DNA from 3 places in the Paenibacillus sp. ov031 genome. Region 2 is predicted to be linked to each of the others. Evidence: riboswitches for the same ligand, from Rfam matches in the RefSeq annotation. Region 2 holds a riboswitch; each other region holds the start of a gene.
What was found. Region 2 has a riboswitch for thiamine pyrophosphate ahead of BUA17_RS09045 (thiamine phosphate synthase). Riboswitches for the same ligand answer to the same signal wherever they lie in the genome.
Positions count from the first base shown of each region.

Region 1: it holds a riboswitch for thiamine pyrophosphate, as region 2 does, so the genes downstream of both, thiC (phosphomethylpyrimidine synthase ThiC) here and BUA17_RS09045 (thiamine phosphate synthase) in region 2, are expected to answer to the same signal.
Region 3: it holds a riboswitch for thiamine pyrophosphate, as region 2 does, so the genes downstream of both, tenA (thiaminase II) here and BUA17_RS09045 (thiamine phosphate synthase) in region 2, are expected to answer to the same signal.

Region 1 is NZ_FRDO01000005.1:58,405-63,923, reverse strand. It holds gene BUA17_RS20620 (alpha/beta hydrolase) at 1-666, opposite strand, end outside; gene BUA17_RS20615 (IclR family transcriptional regulator) at 1,025-1,768, shown strand; TPP riboswitch at 1,886-1,999, shown strand; gene thiC (phosphomethylpyrimidine synthase ThiC) at 2,359-4,146, shown strand; gene BUA17_RS31300 (hypothetical protein) at 4,263-4,430, opposite strand; gene BUA17_RS20605 (aspartate/glutamate racemase family protein) at 4,495-5,172, opposite strand; gene BUA17_RS31295 (hypothetical protein) at 5,374-5,519, opposite strand, start outside.
Region 2 is NZ_FRDO01000001.1:2,131,589-2,137,107, forward strand. It holds gene BUA17_RS09030 (thiazole synthase) at 1-634, opposite strand, end outside; gene thiS (sulfur carrier protein ThiS) at 638-841, opposite strand; gene thiO (glycine oxidase ThiO) at 838-2,070, opposite strand; gene BUA17_RS09045 (thiamine phosphate synthase) at 2,076-2,669, opposite strand; TPP riboswitch at 2,982-3,091, opposite strand; gene BUA17_RS09050 (ABC-F family ATP-binding cassette domain-containing protein) at 3,225-4,775, opposite strand; gene BUA17_RS09055 (hypothetical protein) at 4,908-5,519, opposite strand, start outside.
Region 3 is NZ_FRDO01000001.1:999,013-1,004,531, forward strand. It holds gene BUA17_RS04370 (AraC family transcriptional regulator) at 1-125, opposite strand, end outside; gene BUA17_RS04375 (NAD(P)/FAD-dependent oxidoreductase) at 368-1,498, shown strand; gene BUA17_RS04380 (hypothetical protein) at 1,507-1,797, shown strand; TPP riboswitch at 1,844-1,942, shown strand; gene tenA (thiaminase II) at 2,064-2,735, shown strand; gene BUA17_RS04390 (GNAT family N-acetyltransferase) at 2,779-3,312, shown strand; gene BUA17_RS04395 (TetR/AcrR family transcriptional regulator) at 3,362-4,261, shown strand; gene BUA17_RS04400 (DHA2 family efflux MFS transporter permease subunit) at 4,425-5,519, opposite strand, start outside.

The DNA of each region.
Region 1 (5,519 bases), on a different contig from region 2:
GATGTTGTGATACAGCGTATCCGGCTCAAGCAGGAACGTGCTGTCCAGAATCATAGCATCCACATCTTTGGTAATAAGCCCAGTCTGCAGGGCTGTACCTGCACCCATGGAGAAACCCCATACGACAAGCTCCTGAGCTCCGCGCTGCTTCGCAAACTGGATAGCACCAAGCAGCTGCTGGGACTCGGCTTTGCCGCCTGTGGCAACAGCTTTGTTCACCTGTGAAGCGAAACCGTAATCGAACATCACCACATTGAAGCCAAGTTGGTGAGCATAATGGGCCAGATCATACATTGGTACCCAGGTCTCTTCACGATTCGCACCATATCCATGGCTGAATATGATGGTTTTGTTTGCATTATCATCAGCCGGAATATACCAACCCTGCATCGTTCGACTGCCGTCTGCTGCCGGGAACGTGATGTCTTGATACTTCATGTTCTTCGCCTGCATGGGATTGGAGAATACAGGCGCTACAGTTGGATTGGATAATACCCAAGCAATATAACCGTGTAGTGCAATGAAACAAAAGAGCAGAAAAAATACAACGGAGAGCAACAACGCCACGACAATATGTTTGAACCGGATCAGCCTCGGTGATAACGAAGAAGGCAGATCTGACACTTTCGTTTGCAGCGGGGCTTCGCTCTGGGATGTCGGATACATGATTGCCCCTCCTTTAAAAATCAAATGAAGATAACAACGAGACGAACAGAGCGGATAAATGATTTTTCTGACTACATATGAAGCAAAATCTTAATTTAATATATCTTTATCGTATGTTCCAATATAGTCAAAGTCAATTGATTGAGGCCATTTGTTACGCAATTGTTATATAGTTTTGAAGATATATGGGTAACATTTCCTTAGGGTGCAAATTGCAGGGGATTCTAATTTATAAAAAGAAAATATTTACAAATATCCCTATTCCAAATGGCGCTTTTTGGTTTACAGATGAGACCGTTTCTCATATAATTTATGTAACCAAGTTTCATGTGATGAAACATGAGGAGGGCAACTTGCCATGGAAGACCGAAAGTTAACCGTCCGGGCTGTAGAACGGGCGCTGGATATATTATTGTGTTTTACAACCCGCAGTGATCTGGGGCTCACGGAAATTGCGAGCCAGATCGGTCTGCACAAAAGTACAGTCCATCGTCTGATGGCTACTTTGGAGGACAAGGGGTTTGTGATCCGGGATGCAGCAACCGAGAAGTATCGACTCGGCATACGTATCTGGGAACTGTCTGCCCATATGTCTCGCAGCGATGATCCTGCCATTTTGCTCCTTCCTGCGATGGAGCGGCTGAGAGATCGACTGGGCGAAACCGTGAGTTTATATCTGCGTGATGGCAGTGAGCGGATTCGAATTCAAGCCGTACAGAGTGATCAGGCGATTCGTCGTGTAGCTCCGGTGGGCGTCAGACTTCCGTTATCTGTGGGAGCATCCAGTAAAGTGTTAATGGCTTTTGCCACCGAAGAGGACCGCGAAGATCTGATGAATGGACCGGAATGGCCGGTATTTATCGATCCCAAAGTATATTTGGCCCAGATGAAAGACATTCTGGAATATGGCTACGCAACAAGTTATGAGGAGCGTGAACCAGGAGCCGCGGCAGTATCTGTACCCATCATGGATCGGAAAGGCAACATCGCTGCTGCTCTGTCGGTATCCGGGCCTGTTAGTCGCCTTTCGCAGGAGACGTTGCATGAATATGCACCTGTACTGAAGGAAGCTGCTACACAGATGGGACTTATGTTATCCTGATTTTATGTTCTGGAATATAAAGGTTGTTTTTATGATTCGGTTGCGCTACTCTGTAATGGACGGCCCAACAGGGTCAGCAATTGAATATGAATTTGCGGCTTAAATGCTGCAACTTGTTAACGTTACTGGGGGAGTCCGAATTGTCCGGACTGAGACGGAATCGCATGAGATTCTGGACCCTTTGCACCTGATCTGGATCATACCAGCGTAGGGAAGTAATCGGCGATACGACCACGAACACCGTATAATGTGACCTATGGATGGACTCCGTTATGGAGTCTCTATAAGGTATGTTATTGGTGATGGACATAAGCCGGTTCCCTTGGGAACCGGCTTTTTTTATACAGTAAACAGGCGGAAGCTGGTGTCAGATCTGCTTTTGGATAAAGGGCTGGGTGCCATTGGCGAGCATTGGGTGTAAACCTTTTGCTTCGACTGTCTGTATTAATTGAAGTGTATGTCCCTATTTTGTGTGGTATGGTCGCTCTTCCTTTTTCTATGTTGTGGATGATTTGGACCCGTGAGCAAGCATTTCAATCCAGGCAATCACTAATGAGGAGGAGACAAGAGCGATGAGCACAGGAAACCGAATGATGGGACAGGACAAGCAGAATCTGCAGTTGGCAGAGGAAAAAGGTACGACAGGACGGGTTCAGCCCTTCCCGGGCAGCCGCAAAGTATACATTCATGGCTCACGACCGGACATTGCTGTACCGGAGCGCGAAATTGCCCTTCATGACACCAATACTCCCCAAGGAGTGGAGCATAACGAACCGCTGCGTGTTTACGATACGAGCGGACCAATGACCGATCCTGGATTTCATGCCGATATCCGGGCAGGGCTGCCAGCGCTGCGCACCCGCTGGATTACGGAGCGTGAAGATGTTGAAGCCTACCAGGGAAGAACGGTCAAACCGGAGGATAACGGATTGAAACCAGGAGGGAAGCGAACTGGAGCCGAGAAGTATCCAGGCTTGCGTGCTAAACCATTACGTGGACAGGCAGGGCGCAGTGTGACTCAGATGCATTATGCACGGCAGGGAATGATCACGCCGGAGATGGAGTTCGCCGCTATTCGTGAGGGTGTGGAGCCAGAGTTTGTGCGGCAGGAGCTAGCGAGTGGAAGGGCCATCCTGCCGTCGAATATTAATCACCCAGAGAGTGAGCCGATGCTGATCGGGCGTCATTTTCATGTGAAGATCAATGCGAACATCGGAAACTCTGCGGTATCCTCCTCCATCGAGGAGGAGGTGGAGAAGATGACTTGGGCCGTACGCTGGGGATCGGATACGGTGATGGATCTTTCCACAGGCAAGGACATTCATACGACCCGCGAATGGATCATCCGCAATTCACCTGTACCGATTGGAACAGTACCGCTCTATCAGGCGCTGGAGAAGGTCAATGGCGAAGCAGAAGCACTGACATGGGAGTTGTATCGTGACACGCTCATAGAACAGGCAGAGCAGGGTGTGGACTATTTTACGATCCATGCAGGTGTGCTGCTGCGATATATTCCGCTGACCGCCAAACGTATGACGGGCATTGTGTCCCGGGGCGGGTCCATCATGGCAGCATGGTGCCTTGCGCATCATCAGGAGAATTTTTTGTATACCCATTTTGAAGAAATCTGCGAGATTATGAAAAGGTATGACGTGGCGTTCTCACTCGGAGACGGACTGCGTCCAGGAAGCATCTACGATGCTAATGATGAAGCCCAGATGGCGGAACTGGCTACGCTTGGTGAACTAACACAAATCGCCTGGAAGCATGATGTGCAGGTGATGATTGAAGGTCCGGGACATGTGCCGATGCACAAGATCAAGGAGAATGTCGATCTGCAAATGGAGATTTGCAAGGAGGCGCCGTTCTATACGCTGGGGCCGCTGACGACCGATATCGCCCCAGGATATGACCATATTACCTCGGCGATTGGGGCGGCGATGATCGGCTGGTTTGGCACGTCGATGCTCTGTTATGTTACGCCAAAAGAACATCTGGGCCTGCCCAATAAGGATGATGTGCGGGAAGGCGTTATCGCCTACAAGATCGCTGCTCATGCCGCTGATCTGGCGAAAGGTCACCCACGTGCCCAGCGGCGGGACGATGCGCTGTCCAAGGCACGGTTTGAGTTCCGCTGGAGGGATCAGTTCAACCTGTCACTGGACCCGGAACGTGCGCTGTCCTACCATGATGAGACGTTGCCGGCAGAAGGGGCTAAGGAAGCCCATTTCTGCTCCATGTGCGGCCCTAAGTTCTGTAGCATGCGTATTACGCAGGATATTCGTGCTTTTGCGGCAGACAACGGCTTGTCCGAGAATGAGGCTGTGGCCGCGGGTATGTTGGAAAAGGCTGAGGAATACCGGACACGCTCTTAAGCGTCGTTACAGCGCAATCTGGGCGGCCTGACATGGTGAAAAGCTGTTCTTCTCCGTGATTGAGGAGAGGAACAGCTTTTTTCTAATTTCTTGTATGTGTACAATCATCTGAACAATCAGTTCTCATCAGTATGAGTTTCTTGATTTTTCTTGTTCCACATTTTATATAAAATCCCCGCAATAACAAATAACAGTGCATCACTGAGTTTGAGATTACTTCCATGTAAAAATGCCGAACACCCAAATCCAACTACAAATAATATAACAACATAAAGAAAACGCACGCTTATTCCTCCCGTCAATTGTAGATGTAGATGGTTTGAATGGCTTACGTCTCGGATTCAAAGTCTAACACCGCTTCAAGCTCAACTTCTTCTCCAAATAAGCCGCTAGCGATGCCAGCGGGCTATAGATCGCCATGCCTGTATCTGATGTGACCCGTGCTGCTGCGGGAGCCATCGACAGTTGAGCGGCTACGACAGTGCTATCTGGATACTGCTCAGCAAGTTGCTGTAATCCGGTGCTCACTGCTGCAAGATAACTTTCCTTATCGCCTCGCATAATTAACTCGAATGTGCCCGGGATCAATACTGCTTCGATCCCGTTTCGCTGCTCATCCTTATCATCTTGCTGCAAAGCCAGATTCACCCGCGCCATCGTTCCTTCAATCGTTGCGGGGTTGGTAAACGCTAGGATATACTCGCCAGGATTCTGCTGTATTTCCTGAAGTAATGGATCATCAATTCCAATCACGGGCACGGGAACATGCTGTGCCTCCTGCTCAAGTACGGCCGCAAACAGAGTACAGGTGACGAGGATGGCATCTGCATGACAATGTACGATCCATTGCAGCGTCTGTGATACTTTCTCATGTGTAACTGCCTCGGTGAAATCCGCATCATGTTTGAGGCGATCCAGACCCGGATCGACATAATGTACAAGTTCAACCTCATAAGGAGCGAGAGTTTCTTCAATTAGTGCAATATTGGAATAGTGAGCGTGAAAACAGCCAATGGTCATCATCATACTTGCCCCCTGAAATGGATTATCTCTCATATAAGTTCCGTAGATATTTAACCCATTATAGGTATGTGACAATAGACTGTACATATTTAAAATACGGAGATAACAACAATTATCATGAAAACGCGAATAACCGTTCATCCACAACTTCGCAGAGGAACGGTGCAAACCACGTAAGCGATTCTCAATTCGCTCGTCATTCATTTATCGCATAGAAGGCGCAGCATTCTTTTTAGCCATTTTTTGTTGCAAAATTTCATGAAAGGATAGACCTTGAGTGTTCTCATTCTCCTTTTTGGGAGCAGTGGTCGCCGTGTTGCGCGGGTATTGGTGGTGGTACGGGATCATTT
Region 2 (5,519 bases):
CTGATCCGGAGACAGCCGTATTCAACAATACACCGTCAGCTCCCAGCTCCATCGCATGAGCAGCATCTTTAGGTGCTCGAAGTCCTGCATCCACAATAACAGGAACGACGGCTTGTTCAATAATAATCTCCAGATTATAGGGATTAATAATTCCTCTCCCCGCCCCTATGGGTGAAGCCCCAGGCATAACAGCATGTACGCCGAGTAGTTGCAATCGCTTGGCCAGAATAACATCGTCCGAGATATAAGGCAGTACCGTAAAGCCCTTTTCAAGCAAGATCTCGCAAGCTTTATAGGTTTCAATCGGGTCAGGAAGTAATGTGATTCCATCGCCGATAACTTCTACTTTTATCATATCACAAAGTCCTGAAGCCCGAGCTAGTTCAGCGATTCGCACAGCTTCCTCTGCTGTTGCAGCACCCGCTGTATTGGGAAGCAGGGTATATCTTTTCAAATCCAGTGTGTCCAGAAAGTGCTGTTTGTTCCGATCTTCCAAGTTCAAACGCCGAACCGCGAACGTTAATACTTCCGTACCGGAGGCTTCAACCGCCTGGCTCTGCACTTCCAAGTCCGAAAATTTGCCTGTACCCAGCAGCAATCTAGACTCAAACGTATAATTTCCAATCCTCAACATAATTCAACCGCCTCCCACAAAATGTACAATTTCAATTCGGTCTCCGTCTCTTAACGCCGTCGTTTCATGATATTCCCGCGTTAAAATTTGCCGATTCAATTCAACCACGACGGTTTTTACTTGCAAATTAAATGAATTGAGCAATTTATCTACACGATTTAAGCTATCTTCAATTTGCATGGTTTGTCCGTTGACAATGATGTTCACTGCAACATCTCCTTTATGTTCAAACGTTCTGGACAAAGGTCCTGAATCCCCAGTTCTTCCGAGGTTTTGCCACAAATCAAGTCAGCCATAAGGCTGGCTGTAATTGCACTAAGCAATATGCCGTTACGATAATGTCCAAAAGCAGCGAATAAACCCGGTACACTATCATAAGCCCCCACATAGGGCAATCCATCCGGAGTCGAAGGACGGACACCAGCCCACGCTCGGATAAAATGTGCTTCCTTCATGCCAGGTACCCAGTTTGTTGCAGCTGCAAGCAGCTTCTGAATGCCTTGTACCGAAACTTTCATGTCTGTTCTTCCAGGAAGGCTTGTTGCACCGATCCATACTTCTCCATTGGCTTTGGGAACAATATATATATCCTCTGCATACACCGTTTTGTCTGGCCTGTACCCGGCATGGTGGGGAGAAAACTGCACGGCTGCAATCTCCCCCTTTACTGGTAAAACAGGCGATTTCAGACCTACATGTCTCATCAATTCTTCACCATGTAACCCTGTAGCAATAATTACATTTCTCGATGTCATCGTTCCTATTGAAGTCTCGATTCCTTGCACACCGTTTACATTCGTATGCAAACGGACATCCTGTACCCCTTCCATCACCCTTGCACCCATGGCTTGAGCCGATCTGACATAAGCCTGCGTTAAGTTGACAGGAAGAACCTCGCTCTCGGAAGGTCTGTAAAATGCTCCATACGTATCCCTGTTTAACCATGAAGCTTCCTGTTGGACAGCAATACGATCCCACCAAATATGTTCTGTAGATAAGGTAGACGATCTACGATCATTCTTGTAACTGCTGACCTCACTGTATGAACGAAAAGGAGTAATAAATCCATGCTGTTGCAGCCCCATTTCCACTCCGCTAAGCGAACTGATCCGTTCCTTCTGCTCATGAAGCAAAGCTCTGCTCTGCCTTGCAAGCTTTGCCATTACAGCATGAGTGAATTCCTCACTATCAGCAGCAAGCATGCCTGCGGCTGCACAGGAAGTTCCCCCAGCGATCCGCGCCCGCTCAACCAGAAGAACGTCATGGCCTCGAGTAGCGAGTTCATATGCGATGGCACATCCGATAACTCCTCCACCTACAATAATGGTTTCTGCATGAAGCTTGCCTCCAACTTCCGCTCCAACTTTACTTCCCGAAACTATTCCTGGATGATAGCCTGAACGATTCCTGCTTCGACTTCTTGCTTCCTCTCTCAAGATCTTCATCTCCTTGGTTCGGCGTACTTGTCTGAATCCGTGATCGCCTGTCGCAATGAAGCGGCAGCTACTTCCGGCTTATCGGTCGTCCAAATCGTTGAAATTACAGCGGCTCCTCTAGCACCAGCAGTTCGAATGGCAGCAATATTCTCAGGACTAATCCCGCCAATCGCGATCACGGGAATCGAAACATTAGAGCATACCTCAGCTAACGCACTTAGCCCTCTGGGTTCGCAATTCGGTTTACTATTTGAAGCATAGACATGCCCATAAAAGAGATAATCCGCTCCCTGTTCTTCTGCAACTTTTGCTTCTTCCAGAGAATGAACCGATATGCCTACGCGCAGCCGATCGACTCTCCTCAACTCATCCTTATCATAGCTGCGAGTAACTGCTTGACCCCAATGCACACCACCAATTGAAGCATATTGATCCAGCTGATCTGAGCCATTCATAATGATTCGGTCAGATGGAACACCTTGTGCTTTCAGACTTTTCGCCCAATACATCTGTTGCTCAAGGGTCAACTTTTTTTCACGAATGTGGATATAATCGACCCACCGCCATATACCCTTAGCAATATTCAGAAAAGAGTCCAAGTCTCCTGTACCTGGTGAAACCACATGCAGTTCGAATGATCTTGTTATTACATGTTCGTGGAAGATTACCGTCCTGTTCGCCCTCCTCTTGCATGATTTAAGCTGATATACAACAAAAAAGCCACTCCCGTAGGGGAGTGGCCACGAATTTAAAATTCATGGATCAACTGAATGACTGTCGCATGCAATTACACTATACATAACGCATAACAACTATAGAAACCATCCATAGTCGCAACGCTGTATACATAGAACTGCATGATTCATCTTGCAGGCCATATCGCAAAGTCAACGATAAAGCTCTTTGTCATTAGCTGAAACGCGCCACTTCCCTACGCTGGTATGATCCAGATCAGGTACAAAGGGTCCGGAATCGCATTCTTCCATCTCAGCCGCATCGTGCGGCCCCCCTAGTGTTCATATGAAGCTGTAGCCTATGTTACCATAGACACCTTTTTTTGTCACCGTACATTTCCATGAATTACGTTGTTCACCATTGCTGAAATCATGTAGTTAACGAAGTTGCTGTTTCTGGTGCGAAGAATTTCGTAGAAACTATTGTTTGTCGGACCAAGCTTCAACATCCCACGTTTTGGTTACCCAACCTTCATAAAATTCAGGTTCATGGGATACGAGCAGCACGGTACCCTTGAATTCCTGCAGGGCACGTTTCAGCTCTGCTTTTGCGGTTACATCCAAATGGTTTGTGGGCTCATCGAACAAAATCCAGTTACTTTCACGCATCAGAAGCTTACATAAACGAACCTTGGCTTGTTCACCACCACTAAGTGCGTTAAGCGGGCGGGTGATATGCTCATTTTTTAATCCACAACGTGCGAGATGGCCCCGGACTTCATTCTGTGTCAGATGAGAAAACTCATTCCACACATCTTCGATCGGGGTAATATTACCTGCACGTACTTCCTGTTCGAAATAAGCTGTTTCCAGATAGTCCCCCAAGAAAGTCTTACCGCTAATTGGTGGGATTTTCCCCAAGATCGTCTTGAGCAGTGTGGATTTACCTACACCGTTACATCCAACAATGGCAATTTTCTCGCCACGCTCAATCGTCATCGTCATTTTAGGCAATAATGCATATGAATATCCGATTTCAAAATCAATACCCTCAAAGACGGTTTTACTACTCGCCCGGGCATCCTTGAATTTGAATGTGGGTTTGGCCGCTTCGTCTGGACGATCAATCCGTTCAATCTTGCCGAGCTGCTTCTCACGGCTCTTGGCACGACCGGAAGTGGAAGCGCGGGCTTTGTTCCGCTGAATGAAATCTTCCTGCTTCTTGATAAACTCCTGCTGTTTCTCATAAGCATCAATATGTTGCGCCTTATTCATGTCGGCCATCTCAAGGAATTTGTTATAGTTCGCTGCATAACGCGTCAACTTGGCAAATTCCAGATGATAAATAACGTTAACGACCTCATTCATAAACTCTGTATCATGCGAAATCAGAATAAACGCATACGGGTAATCCTTCAGGTAACGCGTCAGCCATTCAATGTGTTCCACATCGAGATAGTTCGTCGGCTCATCCAACAAAAGAGCTGTGGGTTTCTCCAGTAAAAGCTTGGCAAGCAATACCTTCGTACGCTGACCACCACTAAGCGCGGCCACATCACGATCCAGACCGATGGCGGACAATCCAAGTCCATTCGCCATCTCTTCCACTTTCACATCGATCAGATAAAAATCACCTTGCTCCAATTGCTCTTGAATGTCACCCATTTCTTCCAGCAACAATTCGAGCTTGTCCGGATCGGCGTCTGCCATCTGATCCGTAATAGACATCATTTCTTTTTCCAACTCAAGCAAGGGCAGGAACGCATCCTTAAGCACATCACGAATCGTTTTTCCAGGCGTGAGCTTGGTATGCTGATCCAGATATCCATAACGAACTTTGGGGGTCCATTCGACCTTCCCTTCGTCCTTTAACAATTTCCCGGTAAGAATGTTCATCAGTGTGGACTTACCCACACCATTTGCACCAACAAGACCTACACGCTCTCCGGCAAGTAAACGAAAAGATACATTTTTAAATAACGTGCGGTCTCCAAAATTGTGACTCACGTTCTCTACTGACAATAAACTCATAAGATGAGGTTGCTCCTATCTATTGGACATTACTATCGTTCCGAAACCCTATTTTAGCACAGGTGTCGCCTTTTCTGAAAGTAATGTAAACATCTCATGCAACCTCGCTTTTATATTACAAACAAACTGCCTTTAATTTATGGAACAGTTATACTCAAAATAACCTTGTGCTGCCGCTTGTTTGGCATTTGTAAACACTTCTTCGGCTCTGTAACCATTGCTACATGTGGAAGGGTAATAGTATTTAATTCCACTTACAGGATCAACTCCGCCAACGATCGCTGTTTTCTTCACCAGTCTGCCACCACCAATGGCATAATTGTTAATCTTTTGGTTACCTACAGGTATTCCCTGAATAAACGCCATCAGCCCCGTATCATTAATCGAATTGTACCAGTCTTCCTGAGAAATCAAAGGCATGGTAAAGGTGTAGGAAACACCATTCCTTCTTGCAAACTCATTATGCCGGTTAATAACATCTGCCAAATCTTCCTGCACACTTGTCACGATCCGACCTCGTCTGACCTGCTCAAACGTCTCGGCATTCTGAAGCAGAGGGATTTGTGTGCTGGAGGCCAGTTCTTTCTGGAAACCCTCAACCCACATGCCCAAGCCTGCATCATAGGCATACACATACCCATCGAGTGTGAAGTTAATACTGCTACCATTTGAATCAGAATATGTATAGGGCTTTTTAGGACTCCAAACTTGCCGGAATGAATCTTCAAGATCACCTGTCATCTC
Region 3 (5,519 bases), 1.1 Mb from region 2:
ACAATACTGTAATCCCGTGAATGGCCGTTCCAATTCATTAATTCATCTACGGTCAGCTGGTTTTGACCTGTAATCATAAGCGGCATATCGGTATCCAGTGAATTCCCCGTACTAGGTTTCGGCATCGTTGTGTTATTCCTCATTTCGTTAAAGGTCGTGTGCGTAAATGGCGCGGATACAGAGTTAAAAGAAACCTGATTTGAATTATATTACATAAATAACATTAATTTAAACGAACTATTTACTTCGATGAACGACTTATCGAAAACCTTTTAGGAATATGTATCATCATGTCGATGCCTTGCCATTATCAGACCAAACAGTATACGCTATAATGGATACAGTGATTTAGGAAAGGGATGCAGTCATGAAGAAAGTCATCGTCGTAGGATCAGGTATTCTTGGGGCTTCCACAGCATATCAATTGGCAAAACGGGGTGCGGAAGTTCTTATTATAGACCGGAAAGATCGAGGGCAGGCTACGGATGCTGCTGCCGGGATCATCTGTCCCTGGTTATCTCAGCGCCGTAATCAGGATTGGTATCAGCTTGCCAAGGCGGGTGCACGTTTTTATCCCGGTTTAATTGAAGAACTCAAGAGTGAAGGGGAAACGGAAACGGGTTACGCTCAAGTGGGTGCTCTTAGTATTCATACGGAAGTAGAGAAAATCAACAAGATGCAGGAGCGAGCACACCTTCGTAAAGAAGAAGCACCGGAGATTGCCGATATTACCCGTCTGGATGCAAAAGAAACCCATGAGCGTTTTCCACTCCTGGAGGAGAACTTTCAGTCCGTCTACATCAGTGGTGCTGCGCGTATCGATGGACGTGCACTGCGTGATGCCTTAATCCGATCGGCACAGCGAAATGGAGCGGTCCTGATTAATGGGGATGCGACACTTCAATATGAATCGGACCGAGTAACTGGAGTGGTTGTTGACGGTAAAGTCATATCGGCTGACGAGGTTATTGTGTGTGCCGGCGCTTGGGCTAGTGAACTGTTGAAGCCCTTGGGCATTGATTTTAAGGTTCGTTATCAGAAGGCGCAAATTATGCATTTGCAGGTTCATGATCGAGAAGACACTGGGAAATGGCCTGTGGTCATGCCTCCTTCGGATCAATATCTGTTAGCCTTTGATCAACAGAAGATTGTGATCGGGGCGACTCACGAAAATGATATTGAAGGCTATGATATAAGAGTAACCGCAGGCGGAATGCAGGAAATTTTGAATAAAGGATTGGAACTGGCTCCCGGTTTAGCCGATAGCACGTTTCAGGAAGTAAGAGTAGGTTTCCGTCCGTTTACACCTGGTTTTCTTCCGGTAATGGGTGCTGTTCCTGGTTGGGAGGGCTTGATCACAGCCAATGGACTTGGAGCGTCCGGTCTCACGATGGCGCCTTTTATTGGAAGTCAACTGGCCAAGTTGGCTATGGGTTTGGATTTGGATATCGATATTCAGCCATATGACCTTGGAAAAGCAATGGATGATCAGAAATGAGGTGAACGATGACGTATTCACAGCGCTTAACTCACGGTAACTCATCAGACATTATTTATCTGGAGCACCAGATTGGCATCACCGAGGAGGAATTAGCAAAAGCCGAGGAAGAGTGGAGGGGTTACGAATCGGATTTAAACAAGTTAAGGACGTCTCCGGCGTATAATGCAACTTCAGCGACGAACGTCTCTAATGAGCAAAAATGGGTAGATGAGTTAAACAAATTGCAAAGTATGATTAAGGATATCCGCACCCGACTTAAGAAGTTGCAAGAAGATTTAGGGGAACTTGAAGATTAATAGGAATGGATTGACATTTGGGAAAACACATGTTGTAATAAGCCTGAGCTATTTGCAGGGGGACTGTTCGCAGTTGAGAAGGTTAAAACCTGACCCTTTGAACCTGTTAGTTAATACTGACGTAGGGAGCAAATGACATGTACTCATGTTATTTTGCCCTTGCCGAAAATAGGACAAGGGCTTTTTGGTCTGCATTTTGGATGACAGAACGCGATAGCTGGATGTGAAGCGGGGACATTATAATTTTAATACAAGGAGAAATGATCATGTCATTTTCAAGAACGTTAAAAGATAAGTCCAGAAACGTATGGGAAGATGGATACAACCATCCTTTTTTACATGAAATGGGGAAAGGCACACTGGATCAGGAAGCGTTTAAGTTTTATCTTCTTCAGGACTATACATATCTGATTGAATATGCGAAGATTTTTGCCATGGGTGCGGTGAAGGCGACAGATGAAAAACTGATGACGAACTTTACGGTGATTCAACACGCTATTCTGTACGAAGAAATGGATTTGCATCGAAATTATATGAAGGAATTTGGGATTACGCTGGATGAAAATCATGCTGTCAAACCCTCTCTTTACAACAAGGCGTATACGTCGAATATGATGAGTGTTGCACAAACAGGTGGGGTTGCTGAAATCATCGCCGTCATTTTCCCTTGTGCGTGGACGTATTACGACTATGCCACAAGATTAAAAGAACAATATCGAGATTCATTAGAGGGCAATTTCTATCAGACTTGGATCGAAAATTATGCAAGTGATGAATTCCGCGACTCATTCGAATGGTTCTATGATACACTGGATGCATTATGCGAACATAAAACCGAGCAGGAACTGGAGGCCATTGAAGACATATTCAGAAGAAGTGTTGAATTTGAATATCTATTCTGGGATATGGCTTATAAACGGCAACTCTCGTACTTCTGATGAATGCAATCTACTACAACCAGAGATAAGGATGAACATACAGATGGACAATCGTGGAGAACTCATCTATTTACGATTTTTGAACGTGGAAGACGCTGCTGGGCTACTGGATTTGCAGTTCCGTAACCGGGCTATTTTCGAAGAAATATCGGCAAGCGAACGATCGGATACATTCTATACATTGGAGGGCCAAGTAGCCCTTCTCGAAGGTTGGAACAAGGCGAGGGAAGAGGGGAAACGGTACTCTTTCGGGATCTTTCTGAACCATACGCATGAGCTTATTGGGGAGATCTCTCTGTTCGAGCTTGAACTGGATTCCACCACCAAATGGATTGTTGGTTATGTGCTCGATCAGGTGCAGAATGGCAAGGGATATATGAGTGAAGCCCTTCAGCTAGCACTGGATTTTGCTATGAATGAAGCGGGTATAAAACGAGTGGAGGCAGGTGCGCTGCCTGACAATGCCGGATCGATTCGAGTGCTTCGCAAGGCGGGCTTTCAGGAGACGGACCGGCAGAATATTAAAATCAAGGGGATTTGGAAGGAACATATGATGTTTGCAGTGGATTTGCAATAGGTTACTAGATATCGTAACGTGAACCACCTAAATCATCCAGGGGGAACTTATGAATAAGCGGAAACAAATGTTATTGGACTCAGCGCTTGTACTCTTTGGGAAACATGGAGTGACCAACACCTCCATACAAATGATCCTAGACGAGTCAGGTGTGTCCAAAGGAACATTTTATAAATTCTTTGGCTCGAAGGATGATTGTATTCTTGCCATTCTGGAGCAACGTGTACAGGAAGATATGATGATTCGCAAAGATTTGGAGAGCCAAAGCTATGCTTCCGATTTTGATTTACTGGTGGATCAGATTATGGTGCCGATGATTTTGCCAGAAAAAAAGCTTGTTGTGGAGCTATTCTGGACAGGCTTCTACTCTGGAGAATGCGATCTGAAAAACTTGACTCGCATACAGTTAAATTGGTTATCTGAACGACTGGTACAGGTATTTGGTAAAGAATTAAAACCTTTTGCTTATGAAGGGGCTATTTTTGGTTTTGGCATGATCCATCAAATCTCGAACATGTGGAGAAACTTCCATCTTGACCAACCGGATTGGAACCATCTTGTGCCCAAAATCCTGAACTACATTGAAATCTTGCTTCGCTCCATGCTGGAAAGACAAGAGCATATTATAGATTTTCCAAGTCTTTTGATGATCGCTCCTGATTCCAAAGAAATTGTGTTGGATAAAAATAACCTGATTGCAGGTCTTCAGAAATTCAGTCATTCTATTCTCCAATTGGAAGTACCTATTAAAGCGAAAGAACTGACCAAAGGGCTGCTTGTTTTAGTTGAGCAGAAAGAGATCAATATCTCCATGTTGGAAGTAACGCTACAGGCGTTTCAAACGGAATTTGAATCGTCTTCTCTTCAGTGTGAGGCAAACAGGATTGTCAAAGACTGCAGATCGTATCTCGAACAATTCAGGCAGATCCTCATGGAGAGAACGAGTTAACGCAGCTGTTCTTACTTACGTGTGCAGGCAAATTGTTCATTTATATTATGTAATACACCACAAAAAAGCGGCAGATTGGACGTAAAGCTTAGTGTCCTGATCTGCCGCTTTTTATATAAGATACAATAGGCTCTACATGATGTAATTCATGTAAATATTGCTCTTAATTTGTATTCATCGAGACTTTTTGTCTTACAGGCTGTTTGGAGTCTTCCTCCGTCGCTTGTTTGGTACGTTTGATGAAGAAGGAAAGGAGCAATCCAAGAACGGCAATGCCGATAATGACAACGTAAGCATCATTAATTCCCTGGATCATGGATTCCATTCCCAATTGCTGCTGGGTTAAACCTTTGGCTGCGCCCGTTGCCACCATATCCTGTACATGTGCCGTTGTGCGACTGGTCATTACACTTACGAGCAATGAAGTACCCACAGCGCCAGCCACTTGTCTCACGGTGTTGGATATCGCTGTACCGTGTGGCCCAAGTCTTGGAGGCAGTTGATTCAACCCTGCCGTTTGGATAGGCATCATGAGCAAGGCCATACCAATTCTGCGACCTGTTGACATTAACACCAGGTAAGTATAACTGGTAGAATCGGTTAGATCGATGAACCCGATAGTCGTTACAATCGTAATGACCATCCCAATAATCGCCAGCCATTTTGCGCCAAACCGGTCAAACAATCTACCCGTAATCGGCATCAGGAAGCCCATGACAAGCGCCCCCGGAAGCAATAATAATCCGGACTCCAATGCAGTGTAACCCCGTGCATTTTGGAGGTATAAAGGAAGCAACATCATATCAGCATACATGATCATCGTGATCGCGATATTAATGATTGTGGTCAGTGAGAACATATTATACTTGAAAGCCCGCAGATCGAGCAGCGGATTTGCAGACGCGAGTTGTCTCCATGTGAACAGTCCAAGAGCAATGACTCCTGCTGCAATGCATATGATTACTTCTGCGCTTGACCATCCCAGAGTTCCTGCCCGGCTGAAGCCATACAGCAATGCGCCGAATCCAATCGTGGACAGCAACACGCTGAGTGTGTCGAACTTGAGATTGATTCGTTCCGATACATTTTTGAGATATACAAACGCAAAACCAATAACAATAACGGTTAGTGGGATCATCCCGTAAAACATCGTTTGCCATGTGTAGTTCTCAAGAATATATCCAGCAAGGGTTGGCCCAATCGCTGGAGCGAAAATGATGGCAAAGCCGACCATCCCCATCGCGGCGCCCCTTTTCTC